DNA from 4 places in the Clostridium algidicarnis genome. Region 2 is predicted to be linked to each of the others. Evidence: riboswitches for the same ligand, from Rfam matches in the RefSeq annotation. Region 2 holds a riboswitch; each other region holds the start of a gene.

Region 1 (4,314 bases), 1.3 Mb from region 2:
AAGTATATCCTGTATATGAAATTATATTATAGCCTTCTTTTTTAGCCCTTTTTGAAAGTTCAGTGAAAGCATTTGCCTGTTCAAAAGGCTCTCCTCCGCTTAATGTTACTCCATCTAAAAGCGGATTGTTTCTCATTTCATTTAATATTTCTTCTATATCTATAAAACTTCCTCCATTAAATGAATGAGTATGTGGATTGTGACAGCCCTCACAATTATGTGGGCAACCTTGAGCAAACACTACAAGTCTTATTCCTGGTCCATCTACAATAGATTCTTTTATTATGCCTGCAACCCTTAATTTAGTATCCATATAGAATCCCCCTATAAAATAAGTTGTTAATTTCTTTATAAATGCTTAACTCTATCTCTTTCTTCTGCTTTTTTTGCATCATTAAATCTATCTAAAGTACCTACAAGATATCCTGTTATTCTACGAATACGTTGGAATTTTACATCTTCTTCTTTTCTACCACATCCCGGGCACTGTTCCCCTATTATACCTGAATATCCGCAGACTGGATCTCTATCTAAAGGGTGATTTATAGAACCATATCCTACACCACACTCTTTCATAGTTCTAATTACCTTTTCAAAGGCTTGAAGATTCTGACTTGGATCACCATCTAACTCTACATAAGTTATATGTCCTCCATTTGTAAGTTCATGATAAGGTGCTTCTATTTTTATCTTATTAAATGCTCCTATTTCATAATAAACTGGAACATGAAAACTATTAGTATAGTACTCCCTATCCGTAACTCCTTCAATTGATCCATATATTTCTCTATCAAGTTTTACAAAACGGCCAGCAGTACCTTCAGCAGGAGTTCCTATAATAGAAAAATTAAGCTTATATTTTTCTGTTGCAAGGTCCATAGCATTTCTCATGTATGAAATAATTTCAAGTCCTAACTTTTGGGCATCCTTTGACTCTCCGTGATGACTTCCTGTTAATGCTTTAAGGCATTCACCAAGTCCTATAAATCCTGCAGATAAAGTTCCATGCTTAAGTACTTCTCCTACTTCATCTTCCCAGGATAACTTATCTGAATCTATCCAGACTCCCTGTCCCATAAGAAAAGGAAAATTCTTAACCTTTTTCTTTGATTGAATCTCAAATCTTTCTTTTAATTGATCTATAACAATATCCATTTCTTTATCAAGCTCTTCAAAAAACTTTTCTATATTTTTATTGCTTTTCAAAGCTATTCTTGGAAGATTTATGGTTGTAAAGCTAAGATTGCCCCTTCCATAAACTACTTCTTTTGACTTATCATTAATATTACTCATAACTCTTGTTCTACATCCCATATATGCTATTTCTGTATTAGGATTTCCTTCTTTGTAATATTTAAGATTAAAAGGAGCATCTATAAATGAATAATTGGGAAATAGCCTTTTTGCACTAACTCTAAAAGAAAGTTTAAATAAATCATAATTAGGATCACCTTCATTATAATTTACCCCTTCCTTAACTTTAAATATTTGAATAGGGAATATTGGCGTCTCACCATTTCCAAGTCCTCTTTCAGTAGCTAAAAGAAGATTTTTAACTACCATTCTTCCTTCCGCCGAAGTATCAGTTCCATAGTTTACAGAACTGAATGGAACCTGGGCCCCTGCACGGCTATGCATGGTATTTAAATTATGTATAAAAGCCTCCATTGCTTGATATGTGCATCTATCTGTTTCACTATTTGCCTTTCTTTTAGCAAATTCTTGAACCTTTTCTACTATACTATTATCATCTATATATTTACATAAATATTCTTTTTCAATTTTTATATATTTTTCATCATTTTCTAGAGAAGGCATAAGATCATAATCTTCTTTAATCTCTTGGAATATATTCTCAGTAAAATCTAATATATCTTCTTTTTCTGTTAATAGTTCTAAAGCATTTACAATATTTTTTCTATATAATTTCACATAGGTCTTCCTTACACCAATAGCTAACCCATAATCAAAATTTGGAATACTTTGGCCTCCATGCTGGTCATTTTGATTAGATTGAATAGCAATACAGGCTAAAGCAGAATAACTTTGAATATCCTTAGGTTCTCTTAAGTATCCATGTCCTGTGCTAAATCCATCTTTAAATAACTTAATAATATCTATCTGACAACAAGTAGTAGTAAGTGTTAAAAAATCTAAGTCATGTATGTGAATATCTCCATCCTTATGAGCTCTTGAATGCTTAGGATTTAAAACAAACATCTCATTAAATTCCTTAGCACCTTCTGAACCATATTTAAGCATAGTCCCCATGGCAGTATTTCCATCTATGTTAGCATTTTCACGTTTTATGTCATTGTCTTCTGCTTGTTTAAATGTTAAATCCTCATATACCTTCATAAGCCTTGTATTCATTTCTCTAACCCTTGTTCTTTCAGCTCTGTACAATATATAAGCTTTGGCAGTTTTTGCATATTCATTTTCTATAAGAACTTTTTCAACTATATCTTGTATCTCCTCAACAGTTGGAATATTTATTTCGTCTTCTTCTAGTAAATTCGCTACTTTTTTAGCTAAATCAAACGCTATATCATAATCATATTCATTTATAGATTTAGTGGCCTTAATCATGGCATTCGTAATCTTCTCCATATTAAAAGCTACTTCTCTACCATCTCTTTTTTTAATCTTTGTAATCATAAACATTACTTCCTTCCATAAAAAGCTTTGCTTTCTTTTTTAAACAATAACTTTTCCATCATAAAACATTTTCTAGTTTAAATCAATAGAATTAAATTAAAAAATCCTTCTGCAAATGTAGGCAGAAGGATAATAGCTAAAATTTAGATTTTAACTACCTCACCCCTCTATACTTCGTAGAGTAAACAGTGATTACAATATAGGCAGGTCTTCTGACTTTGGCTCATCAACATCTGCCCCTTCCCGATAAATCAGTGGTAATGGCAAACCTCTCTCCAGTACAGCGGCGAGACCGTTTAGGATTTTAACCTAATTCCCTTTTAAGCTACAATGTTTGTAGCCACCTATATAATTCAATATCTAGTTAATAAAATCTTATCACACACTATATATTGTGTCAATGAAGATATTTTTTATTGATTTAATTATTAAATTAGCTTTATCACAGTATTTTTAACATTTAAATTAAGGTTCTACAGGCCATTATAAAGGTTTCCACTTTACTTTTTATATTCTTTCAACTAATGATATAATTAATTAGATATACTAAAAATTTATGATATGGGGCTGATTATTATTTACAAACTTATTTTGTTTTACTTTATACTTTTAAATATCTTAGGATTTTTATCTATGTACATAGATAAATCAAGATCCAAAAAATCTCAGTGGCGAATAAGCGAAAGCACCTTAATTATTATAGCTGTTTTGGGAGGCAGTATTGGTTCTTATTTAGGCATGAAAAAGTTTAGACACAAAACCAAACACTCTAAGTTTAAATATGGCATACCTTTTATTATCTTTATTCAAATAATAATTATATTTTTAATTTTCAATAAAGATCTTTTGTCACTACTAAAATAATAGTTCTAATAAAATTACTTATTTGTAAAAATAAGTAATGCAAAAAGAGGAGAACTATCTCCTCTTTTTAGTAATATAATCATACTTAAGTACTAGTGAATTATTATCTTTAGATTAAGTTCATTTATCTGGAAGTGTTAATAATGATAACTCTCTATAATGATTAGCTTAACTATATTAAATCTTGGGAAATTCTATAATCACTTTAAATAAGTCTCCATCTACGCTAACTCTAAAATCTCCCCCTTGAAGCTTTGTTAAATTATTTGAAATAGCAAGGCCTAGTCCAGATCCTTCAGTATTTCTAGATTGATCTCCTCTTTTAAATCTTTCTAGTATCTCATCTTCATTAAAATCTATTTCAAAAGCTGATATATTTTTTATAGTTATAACTACTTTATTATCTATATCTTCTATATTAATATAAACTCTTGTATTTTCTAATGAATATTTTAAAGCATTACTAATTTGATTTTCTAATATCCTCCAGGTCTTTTTACCATCTACCATTATATATAATTTCTCTTTAGGAAGATTAATCTTAAAATCTAAAGAGCTTTCCTTGATTTTTTCCTCAAATTCTGCTAAAGCTTGTTTTAAAAGTGATGTTATATCTACCTTTTCTATATTAAGCTCCACCTCTCCGCTAGCAGCTTTTGATGCTTCAAAAAGATCTTCTATAAGAATTTTCAGCCTTTCAGACTTTCTTTCTAAAACCTTTATATAATCCATTCTTTCCTCTTTAGTCAAATCCTCATTTTTAATTAAATCTACATAGGTTATTATAGAAGT
Region 2 (4,314 bases):
TTAAATCAGCAGCTAAGATGGATCATCTAAAAACAGGTGGAACTTTGTTAAATCAAAAGTTTACACCATCCGTTGTAGAGGGAGAAAAGGGTCTTAATAATATGGCAGATTTAGTAAGGTCATACTTTAAATTAGATGGACACCATATTCAATTTAATGTAGTGAACAAAGAAGTACTAATAGAGGCACAAAAAAGCCCTGATGAATACAAAAATCTTATAGTACGAGTTGCAGGATACAGTGACTATTTCAATAATCTTGATAAGGTATTACAAAATGAAATAATTGACAGAACTGAACAAACCTTTGCATAGTGTAGCTCTGTTAAAATATAAGGGGATGTAATTATGAAAAAGACAATAGGATTTATAGGATGTGGAAACATGGGACTTGCTATGGTGGGAGGAATTATTAAAAGTAATATAGTTTCTTCAGATAGCATAATAGTTGGAGATTTAAATGAGAAAAGTTTAAACGCAGCTAAAGAAAAGTATAATATTAATACAACTACTGATAATAATGAGGTTGCTAAAATTTCAGATATATTAATATTATCCGTAAAACCAAATTTATACAAGGTGATAATTAATCAAATAAAAGATGTAGTAAAAGAAGATGTAATAATTGTAACTATTGCAGCGGGAAAAGATATTAAGGGCACAGAAGAAACATTTGGGAGAAAGTTAAAGGTAATTAGAGTAATGCCTAATACTCCAGCACTTGTTGGAGAAGGTATGTCTGCAATATGTCCTAATGACATGGTAACTAAAGAAGAATTAGAGTATATGGTTACTATATTTGAAAGCTTTGGGAAAGCAGAAATAGTTGGTGAAAAATTAATGGATGTGGTAACCGCTGTAAGTGGATCAGCGCCAGCTTATGTGTATATGTTTATAGAGGCTATGGCGGATGCTGCAGTATTAGATGGCATGCCAAGGAACCAAGCTTATAAGTTCGCAGCTCAAGCAGTATACGGGTCTGCAAAAATGGTATTAGAAACAGGGATGCATCCAGGAGCTTTAAAAGATATGGTTTGTTCTCCAGGTGGCACAACCATAGAGGCTGTAGCAACTCTTGAAGAAAAGGGACTAAGAACAGCAGTTATTTCAGCTATGAGAAACTGTACTAAAAAGTCTATTGAGATGTCTAATTTAAAATAAGGTATGCATTTATGGAAATAATTAAGATGCTGTTAGAAGTTTAGAATCTTGTTTATATAACTTAAAAAAAACTCCTTTGGGAGTTTTTTTAAAGTCGTTAATATATTGTTAATATATAAAGAGTAAATAGAAGTTAGACCTTATAGCAAGGAGCTAGATTGCTTATATAAAAGTTAACAAGTTTTGAATAAACTATTAAATATATTAAAATAGATATAGAAAATTAAATAAGACTAAATCAACTACGAATTTATAAGATTATATAAGTTAAAAGGGAACCAGGTTAAAATCCTGGACGGTACGGCCACTGTATTTGGGGAGCTACTTCAATGTTATTATAAAGTCACTGGAATTTATTTTTCTGGGAAGGCGGAAGGATGCTATGAACCATAAGTCAGGACATCTAACTAGTTGAAAGTGTAGTAGGGGCCTTCCGATTAAAGGTTTAACACAAGATATTAAGATTTCTATATAAGTTTACTATTATACTATAAGTATATTTATATAGGGTTTGTATATATTAGTTAAACCTTAGCCTTTAAAGCTAAGGTTTTTTATTATTATAGAATAATTTTAATGCACCTATTCACAGTGAAAAGCTAAGTGATAGGTGCATTTTGCTTTTAACTAGGACCTTTTATATAAATAACATAAATTTAGGTAAATGAGTTTATCTAATAAGGAGGTATTAAAAACTGAAATTAAAAAATCGTTTTAATCTTAAACAAAGAAAGGGTGTTAGTATGAAAAGAAATAAATTCCAATCTTTAAGTATCGTTTTAATTTTTTCTATACTTTTAAATATCATATCATATGTTCCGGTTAAAGCTTTGGCAGAAGACAAGGAAGATTTAATAGAAGAAGCTATAGAAACAACAAAAGGTAATATAAAGTCACTTTCAAAGTATGAAGATAATGATACATTAGCCTTAAATTTATTAGGGGAAAATATAGATTCAAATAAAATAAATATTTATGAATATAAGAGTCTTAAAACTTATCCAAAGAATATTATAAATTTAGTTGCAGCAGGTAAGAATCCTGAAGATTATGAAGGCAAAAATTATGTAAAAGAAGTCTTAGATGGACAAACAGAAAGTGGACTTTTTGTAGTAAATAATGAGCAGGAAGATTCATATCCTGAAAATATGGCAAATGCCATTATTGCAATGGACATGACTAAGGCTGAATATAATAAAGTATCAGCAGTTAAGTTATTAATGAGCTTTGCAAAAGAATCTGAAGAAGGTAAGAGTTTTGATGACAATGTTGTAAAAACATCTCTTGCAATAATTGCTTTATCTTCACATAAAGATGTAGAAGGTGTTAATGCGTTAATTGAAGAGTTAAAGGAATATTTAAAAAGTGAACAGCTTTATGATGGTAGTTTTTCAATTAATTCTTTAGCAGATGATGATTCAGATTCAGAAGGAAATGCAGTAGCTACAGCTATGGTAATACATGCCCTTGTAGCACTTGGGGAAAATCCACTAGAGGATGAATGGGTTAAAGATGGTACAAATCTTTTAACAGCTCTATTATCTTTTAAAGAAGAAGACAAGTTTATATTCAATAGTACTTATAGAAAAGTTTCAGAAAATGAAGCCACATCTCTTTCAATACTAGCTTTAAAGAGTATGGAAACGGGCAAGTCAGCATATAAGACAGTAAAGCAAGAACAAAAAGAAGCGAATTCTATAGAGATAGTAGCAGCTAATACTTCTATTAAAGAAGGTAAAACTCTATCTTTAGAAACAAAGATTTTAGATAAAGATAAAGATATAGTACAAGGTAATGAAATTATATGGACTATAGATGATGAAAATATTGCATCCATAGACGAAAAAGGTATATTAAAAGCTAAAATTCACGGAACAACTAATGTTCATGCTTTGATAAAAGGGAATGAAGATATAAGTAGTGATATAAGTATAAGTGTGTATTCTCCTGTAGCAAAATCTATAGAAATATTAAATACTGAAGAATCTATAGAAATTGGAGATAGCATACCTTTAAAATCTATGGTAAAAGACCAGGATGGCGAAGATATTAAAAATGCAAATTTGATTTGGAGTGTGGATAATAAAAAGCTAGCTTCAATTGATAACGATGGATTTTTAAAAGCACGCAAAGAAGGTATTATAACAGTATTTGCACAACTAGATAATGATCAGAATATAAAGATAGCAAAAAGCTTTAATATTAAAAAGCCTAGTTCATTAGAAGACATAAGTGTGGAAGATAAGGCAAAAATAAAAAATGAAATCGAAAATTTAAAGAAGTTTTATGAAATGGAAACTGTAGAATCTATGGTTCCAATTGCCTTAAGTAAGGTTAATGTAGATCAAAAGATATTAGACAAGGTTTATATAAAAATAGGAGAATCTTCGTTGATATATGCTCAAAATATATTGGCATTGGTTGGTTCAGGGAAAGATCCTAAAGCTTATAAAGGGAAAGATTATATAAAATCGCTAGTTAAATCCCAAAGAAAAGAAGTTGGAAAGTTTCAAGGCCAATTCATAATGAATGAAGAATTAGATATTGATGCGCCTGCTATACTAGCATATTCTATAATAGCTTTAGAAACTGCAAAAGCTGATTATGATAAAGAACTTGCTATTAATGCATTAATAGATTTAATACTTAATAATAAAAATACAAGTAATACCTATAGCAATATAGAGTCTAATGGTATGGCCCTTATAGCATTAGCTTCTCACCCTGAAATTAAAGGGGTTGATAATGCTATAAGTACAATTATTACTACAATGAAAGCTTCGCAAAAACCTGACGGAACCTTTGAATCAGGTAATAAATCAAGGGCTTTAGCTATAGTAATTCAGGGCTTAGTTGCGAATAATATAAATCCTCTTTCTAAGGAATGGATTAAAGATAAAAGTATGCTAGATGCACTTTTGAAATTTAAGGCAGCACCAAGAGGTAATAATAAATATGGTGGCTTTGCAAAGTTTGAAGGTGGAGCATATGAAATGGTAGCTACGTCACATGTAATTGGGGCATTAGTTGACCTATATTATGGACAATCAATATTTGAAATAAAAAATGATTCTATGAGTGAAATAAAAGAACCAGCAGTTATATCAGTTGAAGGCGTAAAAGAAGGAAAGATATATACAGAAACTATAAATAT
Region 3 (4,314 bases), 730 kb from region 2:
AATCAGATATACCAAGAGGAAAAGGATTTGCTAGTAGCACTGCAGATATATGTGCCTTATATAATTCTTTATTAAAGTGTTTTAACAAAAGCTTTTCGGAGGAAGAACTTATAAAGTTAGCTGTATCTATAGAGCCTACAGATAGTATAATATTTGAAAAGGCTACATTATTTCAATATAAAGATGGCAAATTTTCTTTAGAACTTGGGAATTATATGGAGTTTTATGTTATGGTATATGAAGGGAAAAGATTAATAAATACCATAGATTTTAATAAAACATCAATAGGTGATTTAGCTAAATTAGATTATTTAGAAAAAGACCTAATGGAAGCCTTTAATAAGAAAAGTATTAGAAAGTTAGCAAAAGTAAGTACAGATAGTATTGTTTTAAATGAAGGAAGACTTCATTACTCCATTTTAAATGATGTTATTAAAATATGTGAAGACACTAAAGGACTTGGGATAATAGGGGGTCATAGTGGAGATATTTTAGGCATAATATATGAAGATGAAGAAGGTCTTAAAAAAGGTTTAGACTTAAATATAAAGATTAAAGATTATAGATGTTATGGAATAAAGACGTTAGATTCTATTGATAGATATAGAAAGAAGGGATAAGTATGAAAAAGTTATATGTAATTGGAATGGGCCCAGGGGGAATTGAACATATGTCAATAAAGGCACGAAAATCCTTAGAGGAAAGTGAAGTTATTGTAGGTTATGTAAAATACATAGATATGATTAAGTCCTTAATTGAAGGTAAAGAAGTTTATGCAACAGGAATGAAGGGCGAAGAGGAAAGATGTAAGCAAGCTTTAAGTATGGCAGAAAGTAAGACTGTGTCTATAGTTAGTACTGGAGATGCCGGAATATATGGTATGGCTGGACTTATACTAGAGTTATGTAAAGAAGAAGATATGGATAGTGTAGAGGTTGTACCAGGTATAACAGCGGCTTCAGCTGCTGCATCTATGGTAGGCGCACCTTTAATGCATGATAATTGCAATATTAGTTTAAGTGATCTTATGACACCATATTCACTAATTAAAAAAAGAGTAGAACTTGCTGCAAATGCAGACTTTGTAATTTCATTATATAATCCTAAAAGTAAGGGGAGACCAAATTATCTAAGAGAATGTATAGATATAATAAAGACTTTTAGAAAAGGAAGTACACCTGTAGCTATTGTGAAAAATGCTCTTAGAGATGGTGAAGAAAAGGAGATATTTACCTTAGATACTTTCGAAGATACTAATGTAGATATGTTTACTATTGTAATTATAGGAAATAGTGAAAGTTATATAAAGGGAGATAAGTTTCTTACACCTAGAGGATATCTGAGTAGATAGGTAGAATAGTTTATAGGATATAATTAAAAATTTAATAAAAGTTTAGGTGCCTTTTTTAGTAAAGGTGAAAAGGGAATGTGGTAAAAGCCACAGCAGCCCCCGCTACTGTATTTGAGTACAAACCTTACATGCCACTTCTTTAAATGAGGGAAGGGTAAGGGGAGGATGATTCATAAGCCAGGAGACCTGCCTAAACAAATAAACAAACTTTCGGAGGGAAGGTATTAGAAAAATCAAAGTAATTAATGATTTTGTATACTAATGACGCCCTTAGGGCGTCATTTTTTGTATAAATATAAATTTAATAGGAGGAAAAGAAATGAAGAAAAAGAGTGTTTTTATCTTATCGTTACTAATGTTTTTGGGAGGTACCTATATGGCAAATGCAATGCATATTGTAGAAGGATTTTTAAGTCCTTTATGGTGTGTGGTTTACTTTGCATTAAGTGCACCATTTTTCATACTAGGGCTCAGGGATATAAAAAGTAAAACAAAAGATAACAAAGATTTAAAGATGTTATTAGCCTTAGTTGCAGCCTATGCATTTGTACTGTCAGCAATGAAGCTACCGTCAGTTAGTGGTAGTAGTTCTCATCCTACAGGTACAGGACTTGGAGCTATCTTATTTGGACCTTATGTTATGAGTGTTGTTGGAAGTATAGTATTACTGTTCCAAGCAATATTTTTAGCACATGGTGGTATTACAACTTTAGGTGCTAACGTATTTTCTATGGGTATTGTAGGACCTATAATATCTTATGTTATTTATAGAGCACTAAAAAATAAGAATAAAAGATTAGCTGTGTTTTTAGCAGCAGCCTTAGGAGATTTAGTCACATATATAGTTACCTCATTACAACTAGGACTAGCATTCCCAGCCACAGATGGCGGAGTTTTAGCCTCTTTTATAAAGTTTATAGGAATATTTGCTATAACACAAATTCCACTTGCTGTAATAGAAGGAATTTTAACTGTTGGTATATTTGAATTCATTGAAAAGCATTCTAAAGAAGAATTAATATCATTAGGCGGGGTGAAATAATATGAAAAAGAAAATGATAACTATGATAGTTTTATGCTTCATCATAATAGTAGGAGCACTTGTAATTGGAAGAAATGGTGAATTTGAAGGGGCTGATTCTATGGCTGAAGAGGCTATAATGGAAATAGATGCTTCTTATGAACCATGGTTTAGCCATATATGGGAGCCACCATCAGGGGAAATAGAAAGCTTCTTATTTGCATTACAAGCAGCTGCAGGTGCTGGATTCATAGGTTACTATATTGGTAGAAAAACTGTATGCTCAAAGAAGTAATACTTCTTTCTAAAGTCAATGATAAATCAATAGTAAATCCTTTAGAAAAGATATTTATATCATTAGGTGCTATTATAATTTTAGGATTTAGCAAAAGCTATTTACCAATAATAATAAACATAATATTTTTTGGATTTATGCATTTTAAAAATAAGCATTATTTTAATATAGTAATGAAATTTTCATTAGGTACAGCAGCATTTGCTTTAATTTCGTCCATAACCTTTTTCTTTGATTATGGGGCTAAAGCTACCTTTTTAATAATAGCTAAGTCTTTTTCTGGTGGGCTTTGTGTAGGTTATTTATCACTTACCACCCCTATGGATGATATTTTGAATCTGCTTCATAAATCTAAATACTTACAGGACTTTTGTGATATAGCAAAAAGTATGGAAAGATTTATATTACTTTTAGAAGAGGAACTTATTATAATGACTAGTTCAGTTAAAAGTAGAAATGGATTTGATACCTTTAATCTTAAAATTAAAAATAGCGCTAAAATAGCTGGATTACTTTTTGTAAACACACTTAGAAGGTGGAATAATATAAAGGATGCTATAAATAGCAGATGTTATAATGGAACTTTAAATTATACCGCAAATTACAATAAGATTAATGTTAAGCATATGTTATTTATAGGTATGTATTTACTTTTTGTAAGTGTAATTATGATTATTTAATATTAAAAGGCTTAAAAGATATAATATATTTTTTAAGCCTTTTAGTTTTTAAAAAAGGGTTTTGTATAATTATAACTATGTAAAAATATTTTTTTCTGCTATACTAAACAGAATATAGTGTAAATGTATTAAATATAATGAAGACTTTTAGTATTAATCTTAAATTAAGATTGATATTAAAAGTTATTATTCTGAGAGAAAAGGTGAATTAATGAATATACTTAAGGGCAAAATAGCAGTAGTAACAGGATCTTCAAAAGGTATAGGAAGAGCTATAGCTAAAAAACTTGCTACAGAAGGGGCCTTAGTTGTAGTGAATTATAAGAGTGATGATGCTTCAGCTATGAATGTGGTAGATGAAATAAAAGATGCAGGTGGGTATGCAATTAAATATAAGGCAGATGTATCAAAATATGATGAGGCTAAGATACTTATAGAAGATACTTTTAAGACTTTCGGAAAGATAGATATACTAGTAAATAATGCTGGAATTTCTAAGGTGGGATTATTTACGGATATGGAAGAATGTGACTGGGATTCTTTAATAAATACAAATCTAAAAGGAATGTTTAATACTTGTCATACAGCTGTAAAGTATATGATAGGTGAAAAGTCTGGTAGTATTATAAATATATCTTCTATATGGGGAAATGTTGGGGCATCTTGTGAAGTTATTTACTCAGCTTCAAAGGGTGGTGTTAACTCTTTTACTAAAGCATTAGCTAAGGAGCTCGCACCATCTAATATAAGGATAAATGCTATATCACCAGGGGTTATAAAGACCACAATGAATAATTGGCTTACAGAAGAAGAAATAATTGCTTTAAAAGAGGATATACCAATGGGTGAATTTGGAGAACAAGAAGATGTAGCTAATCTAGCATGTTTTTTATGTTCTGATGAATCAAAATATATTACAGGCCAAATAATAACCTTAGATGGAGGCCTTGTATAAATTTATATAAAC
Region 4 (4,314 bases), 780 kb from region 2:
GACAAAGAACTCTACACGATGTAGATCAATAAACTTTTGATTAACCAGGTCAATTAATCTTCCAGGTGTTGCAACCAAAATATCCACTCCAGATTTTAATGCATTAGTTTGTGGATTTTGAGATACGCCACCAAAGATAACTAAGGTTTTAAGGTCTATATATTTCCCGTAAGATTCAAAGCTTTCACCAATTTGAATAGCAAGTTCTCTAGTAGGAGCAAGTATAAGTGCCTTAATATGGTTGGATTTTGACTTAGGGTTTTCTTTATTAATCATAAGCTGAAGTATAGGTATAGCAAAGGCAGCTGTTTTACCAGTACCAGTTTGTGCACAACCTAGAAAGTCTCTTCCATTAAGTATAGGGGGAATAGACTGCTCTTGTATAGGTGTTGGCTTTTCATATCCTTCAAGTTTTAAAGCCTTTTTTATTGGGGTTATAATATTTAAGTTTTCAAATAACATTTTTTCTCCTTAAAGGTGGATATTCTAAGTTTTAAATGAGCTAAATCTATTAAATGACATTGTGTAATTTTATTTTAAACTAAACAATCATTATTATGATAATACAACATTTAAGAAACCACCATTTTTAATTACGTATTTTAGTATATATTATTGTTGATAAATATCAATAAAATTCACAGTTTTAAAAATCATAATATTTAATTATAGTAAAAGATATTTATATTTGTATTTTTATAAGGGTGATAATATTTTACGACTTTAATATAATAACACAAACTAATGGATTTCCCTAAAATATATTAAATAATACACAACTTATGTGGTTAAATTTTCTATGGATGTTAATAATATAAAAGGCAGAGTATTTATTATAAAAAGTAACTATTAATTTATACTTGTGTAATATATGGAACATTTGAGGTGAAAGCAATGAGAATACCAAATCACATAGGAATAATTCCAGATGGCAATAGAAGATGGGCTATAGATAAAGGCTTATCTAAAGAAAGCGGATATAAATCAGGTATTGATCCTGGATTATTACTTTTTAAGTTATGTGAAAAACTAGGAATTAAAGAGATAACCTATTATGGATTTACAGTAGATAATACTAAAAGACCAAGGGAACAAATAAAGGCATTTACAGAGGCTTGTATTAATTCTGTAAACATACTTTTAAAGGAGGATGCTGAACTTCTTGTAGTAGGAAATACTAAATCTCCAATGTTTCCAAAAGAATTGCTTCCTTATACTACAAGGAGGGTCTTTGGGAAGGGAGGAATGAAGGTTAATTTTCTTGTTAATTATAGTTGGAAGTGGGATCTTGAGCATCTAAAGAGGTCTAAAAGTGTAAGCAATAACATTACAAATCAAATTCAATCTTACGATGTTTCAAAAATGGATTTAATTATAAGGTGGGGAGGACGAAGAAGATTAAGTGGATTTCTTCCAGTGCAGTCTATTTATTCTGATTTTTATATAATAGAAGATTATTGGCCAAATTTTAAAGAAAAACATTTTTATGATGCAATAAATTGGTATGATGCTCAAGATATAACTCTTGGGGGATAATAGGATATTAAATATAAAGACTTCACTGATTGTAACCTGTTGAATAGAGCATAAATAACTGATATAATTAAAGCGTAGCATAATAAAATAATAATTGTTTTAGGTACCTTTTTAGGTTTAATAGGGAAAGTGGTGAAGATCCACTACAGCCCCCGCTACTGTATACGGCGACAAAACCAAATCCACTGGAGATTATCTCTTTCTCTGGGAAGGATGGTGAAGGATGACCCGTGAGTCAGGAGACCTGCCTTAGACAATGTATGGGACTTCGGAGGGAAGCAAAGCCATGAATAATAAGTATTAATAATACTGATTTTTTTGTTGTGTAATTATTGAGCTTATTGATTCATAAGATTAGATACTTTATGCCTCCGTTTTACGGAGGTTTTATTTATTTAATTTTTATGAGTCATTTAGTATCTATCATCATTAATGTAACTAATAACTTTTTCAATTTAAGCATTAGTGGTAAGAAAGTATAGAGATTAGTTTATATCTTTTAGGAGATGTTAGCATCATGGAAATTGTTGATACTATAGCTTAGTAAAAAAAATATGTGGGGAGAATATCTAAATGAGTAAAATCAAAAGTCACAGAGAAATCAGAAAAGAAAAAGAAAAGGAAAAGGAATGGTACGTTAAGGTAATTAATATTTTAATAGGAAGTTTCCTTTATTCTATTGCAATCAATGCATTTATAATACCTCATAGACTTTTAAGTGGAGGAGCTGCAGGGATATCTCTTATCTTACAATATGTATCAAATATACCTTCAGGGTATTGGGTTTTTATTATTAATATACCGGTATTTATTATAGGGTATAAGTTAGTAAATAGAGAGTTTGTAGTTTTAAGTTTTATTGGAATGGTATCAATGTCTATATTTTTAGTTTTAACAAAGGATATGGTAAGTGTACTTAAAATAGAGGATATTTTTATATCAACTTTAGCAGGAGCCGTTGTGAGTGGAATAGGAATGGGAATGATATTTAAACAAGGTGCCTCTCAAGGAGGGACTGACATAGTAGCTATAATCCTTCGAAAAAGAAATGGAATGAAAATGTCCACTTTATACTTTGCTCTAAATGGTGTAATTGCAATGATGGGAATCTTCGTTACAAATCTTACATTAACACTTTATACTTTATTATTGATGTATATAAAATCAGTGGTTATAGATAAGGTTTTAAATAGCTTTAATAAGAAAAAGATATTATTAATAGTTACGTCTAAGGAAGAAGAAGTATCAGATTGCATAATTAAAAAGATAGGAAGAGGCACTACCTTCCTTTACGGTGAGGGGGCATATACTGGTGTCAAAAGGAAGATAATATACTGTGTAGTTAGTGAAAATGAATTAAATATGGTTCAAAAATTAGTAGAAGAAATAGATGAGTCAGCTCTTATTTCAGTTTCGGAAGCGGCAGATGTTCACGGAAATGGATTTTTACGATCGGTTATATAATAAAATTATAGGGGGGGTATTATGAGAGAGAAGGGAAAGGAATTAATTTTTATAAGTATAGGTAATTTAATGGTGGCATCAGGTATGTACTTTTTTCTTATGCCTAATAATTTAGCTACTGGAGGAGTTAATGGACTTGGTTTAATAATTAATTATTATTTACCTAAGTTCCCTGTTGGTGCTTTGATGATGATGATGAATTTAATCTTATTTACCGTAGGCTTCTTAATCATAGGAAAGGCCTTTGGAGCAAAAACTATATATACAAGTTTAGAACTTTCAGGCATGATATGGATAATGGAAAAGCTATGGCCTTTAAGTGGGCCTTTAGTAAACGATATGATTATAGAATTAATATTTGGTATATTAATGACTGGTATAGGTATGGGCATCATATTTTATCAAAATGCATCTACTGGTGGCACTGATATAATTGCTAAAATAATAAATAAGATTTTTAACATTAATATGGGGGTAGCCTTATTAATATCAGATTTCACAATAACGCTTATGGCTGGAGCTACCTTTGGTTTAAGAATTGGTATGTATGCATTACTTGGAGTTATTATAAATAGCTTTGTAATTGACTCAGTAATTGAAGGCTTTAATATATGTAAAGAAGTTGTGGTTATAAGTTCAAATGGTGATAAAGTCAAAAAATATATTATGGATGAATTAGAAAGAGGAATTACAATATATTCTGCCAATGGAGGATATACAGAAGAAACAAAAGAGGTTATAACTACGGTTCTAGATAGAAGAGAGGTAATAAAATTAAATAAGTATATTAAAGGAATAGATAAGGATGCTTTTATAATAGTTAGAAGTGTTCATGAGGCTATAGGTGAGGGATTTAAGATAGGTATTTAACCAAATTACAAGAAAGAACTAAGAGAAAAGTTTAGGCTTTTCTCTTTTTATTTTGTAGTTTTTTAATTATTTATATAGCAAGGCTATTTTGATTAGGAGTGTTTTTATATTAGCGGAGTTCTTTGCTTTACAGAGTACATTTATTAATATTAAAGCTCAACCAGGGGATAAATTATGGTAGCTTAATATAGTATAAAAATATAAATTTATAGTTAGAGGACTAATCAAAGATTAGCGAGAAGTTTTTAAATTAAATGCTATACAAAAATACAAAGATAAATATTTGCAATAATTAAAAGGAAGTAAGTGTTAAAATTAAGTGTGAAGAATGTGCAATAGCATGGTTACGTATACATTAATAATAATTTACTAATGTTAATAACTTGTTAAAAGATTTATGATAAAAGGTTATTGACTAATATATATATAGGTGATAATATTTAT

The links. Region 2 has a riboswitch for cobalamin ahead of BV55_RS0108330 (Ig-like domain-containing protein). Riboswitches for the same ligand answer to the same signal wherever they lie in the genome.
Region 1: linked by a shared signal. The riboswitch ahead of BV55_RS0114485 (anaerobic ribonucleoside triphosphate reductase) and the one ahead of BV55_RS0108330 (Ig-like domain-containing protein) in region 2 are both predicted to bind cobalamin.
Region 3: linked by a shared signal. The riboswitch ahead of BV55_RS0111590 (energy-coupling factor ABC transporter permease) and the one ahead of BV55_RS0108330 (Ig-like domain-containing protein) in region 2 are both predicted to bind cobalamin.
Region 4: linked by a shared signal. The riboswitch ahead of BV55_RS0104605 (YitT family protein) and the one ahead of BV55_RS0108330 (Ig-like domain-containing protein) in region 2 are both predicted to bind cobalamin.

The regions. Positions count from the first base shown of each region.
Region 1 is NZ_JNLN01000001.1:3,017,177-3,021,490, forward strand. It holds gene nrdG (anaerobic ribonucleoside-triphosphate reductase activating protein) at 1-313, opposite strand, end outside; gene BV55_RS0114485 (anaerobic ribonucleoside triphosphate reductase) at 349-2,658, opposite strand; cobalamin riboswitch at 2,844-3,021, opposite strand; gene BV55_RS15460 (DUF1294 domain-containing protein) at 3,220-3,522, shown strand; gene BV55_RS14975 (HAMP domain-containing sensor histidine kinase) at 3,700-4,314, opposite strand, start outside.
Region 2 is NZ_JNLN01000001.1:1,707,710-1,712,023, forward strand. It holds gene hypD (trans-4-hydroxy-L-proline dehydratase) at 1-314, shown strand, start outside; gene proC (pyrroline-5-carboxylate reductase) at 348-1,160, shown strand; cobalamin riboswitch at 1,395-1,581, shown strand; gene BV55_RS0108330 (Ig-like domain-containing protein) at 1,904-4,314, shown strand, end outside.
Region 3 is NZ_JNLN01000001.1:2,434,785-2,439,098, forward strand. It holds gene BV55_RS0111580 (GHMP family kinase ATP-binding protein) at 1-620, shown strand, start outside; gene cobJ (precorrin-3B C(17)-methyltransferase) at 623-1,351, shown strand; cobalamin riboswitch at 1,379-1,559, shown strand; gene BV55_RS0111590 (energy-coupling factor ABC transporter permease) at 1,671-2,393, shown strand; gene BV55_RS0111595 (energy-coupling factor ABC transporter substrate-binding protein) at 2,395-2,667, shown strand; gene BV55_RS0111600 (CbiQ family ECF transporter T component) at 2,652-3,347, shown strand; gene ymfI (elongation factor P 5-aminopentanone reductase) at 3,559-4,302, shown strand.
Region 4 is NZ_JNLN01000001.1:924,187-928,500, reverse strand. It holds gene BV55_RS0104615 (DEAD/DEAH box helicase) at 1-462, opposite strand, end outside; gene BV55_RS0104610 (undecaprenyl diphosphate synthase family protein) at 895-1,536, shown strand; cobalamin riboswitch at 1,621-1,802, shown strand; gene BV55_RS0104605 (YitT family protein) at 2,110-3,000, shown strand; gene BV55_RS0104600 (YitT family protein) at 3,022-3,870, shown strand.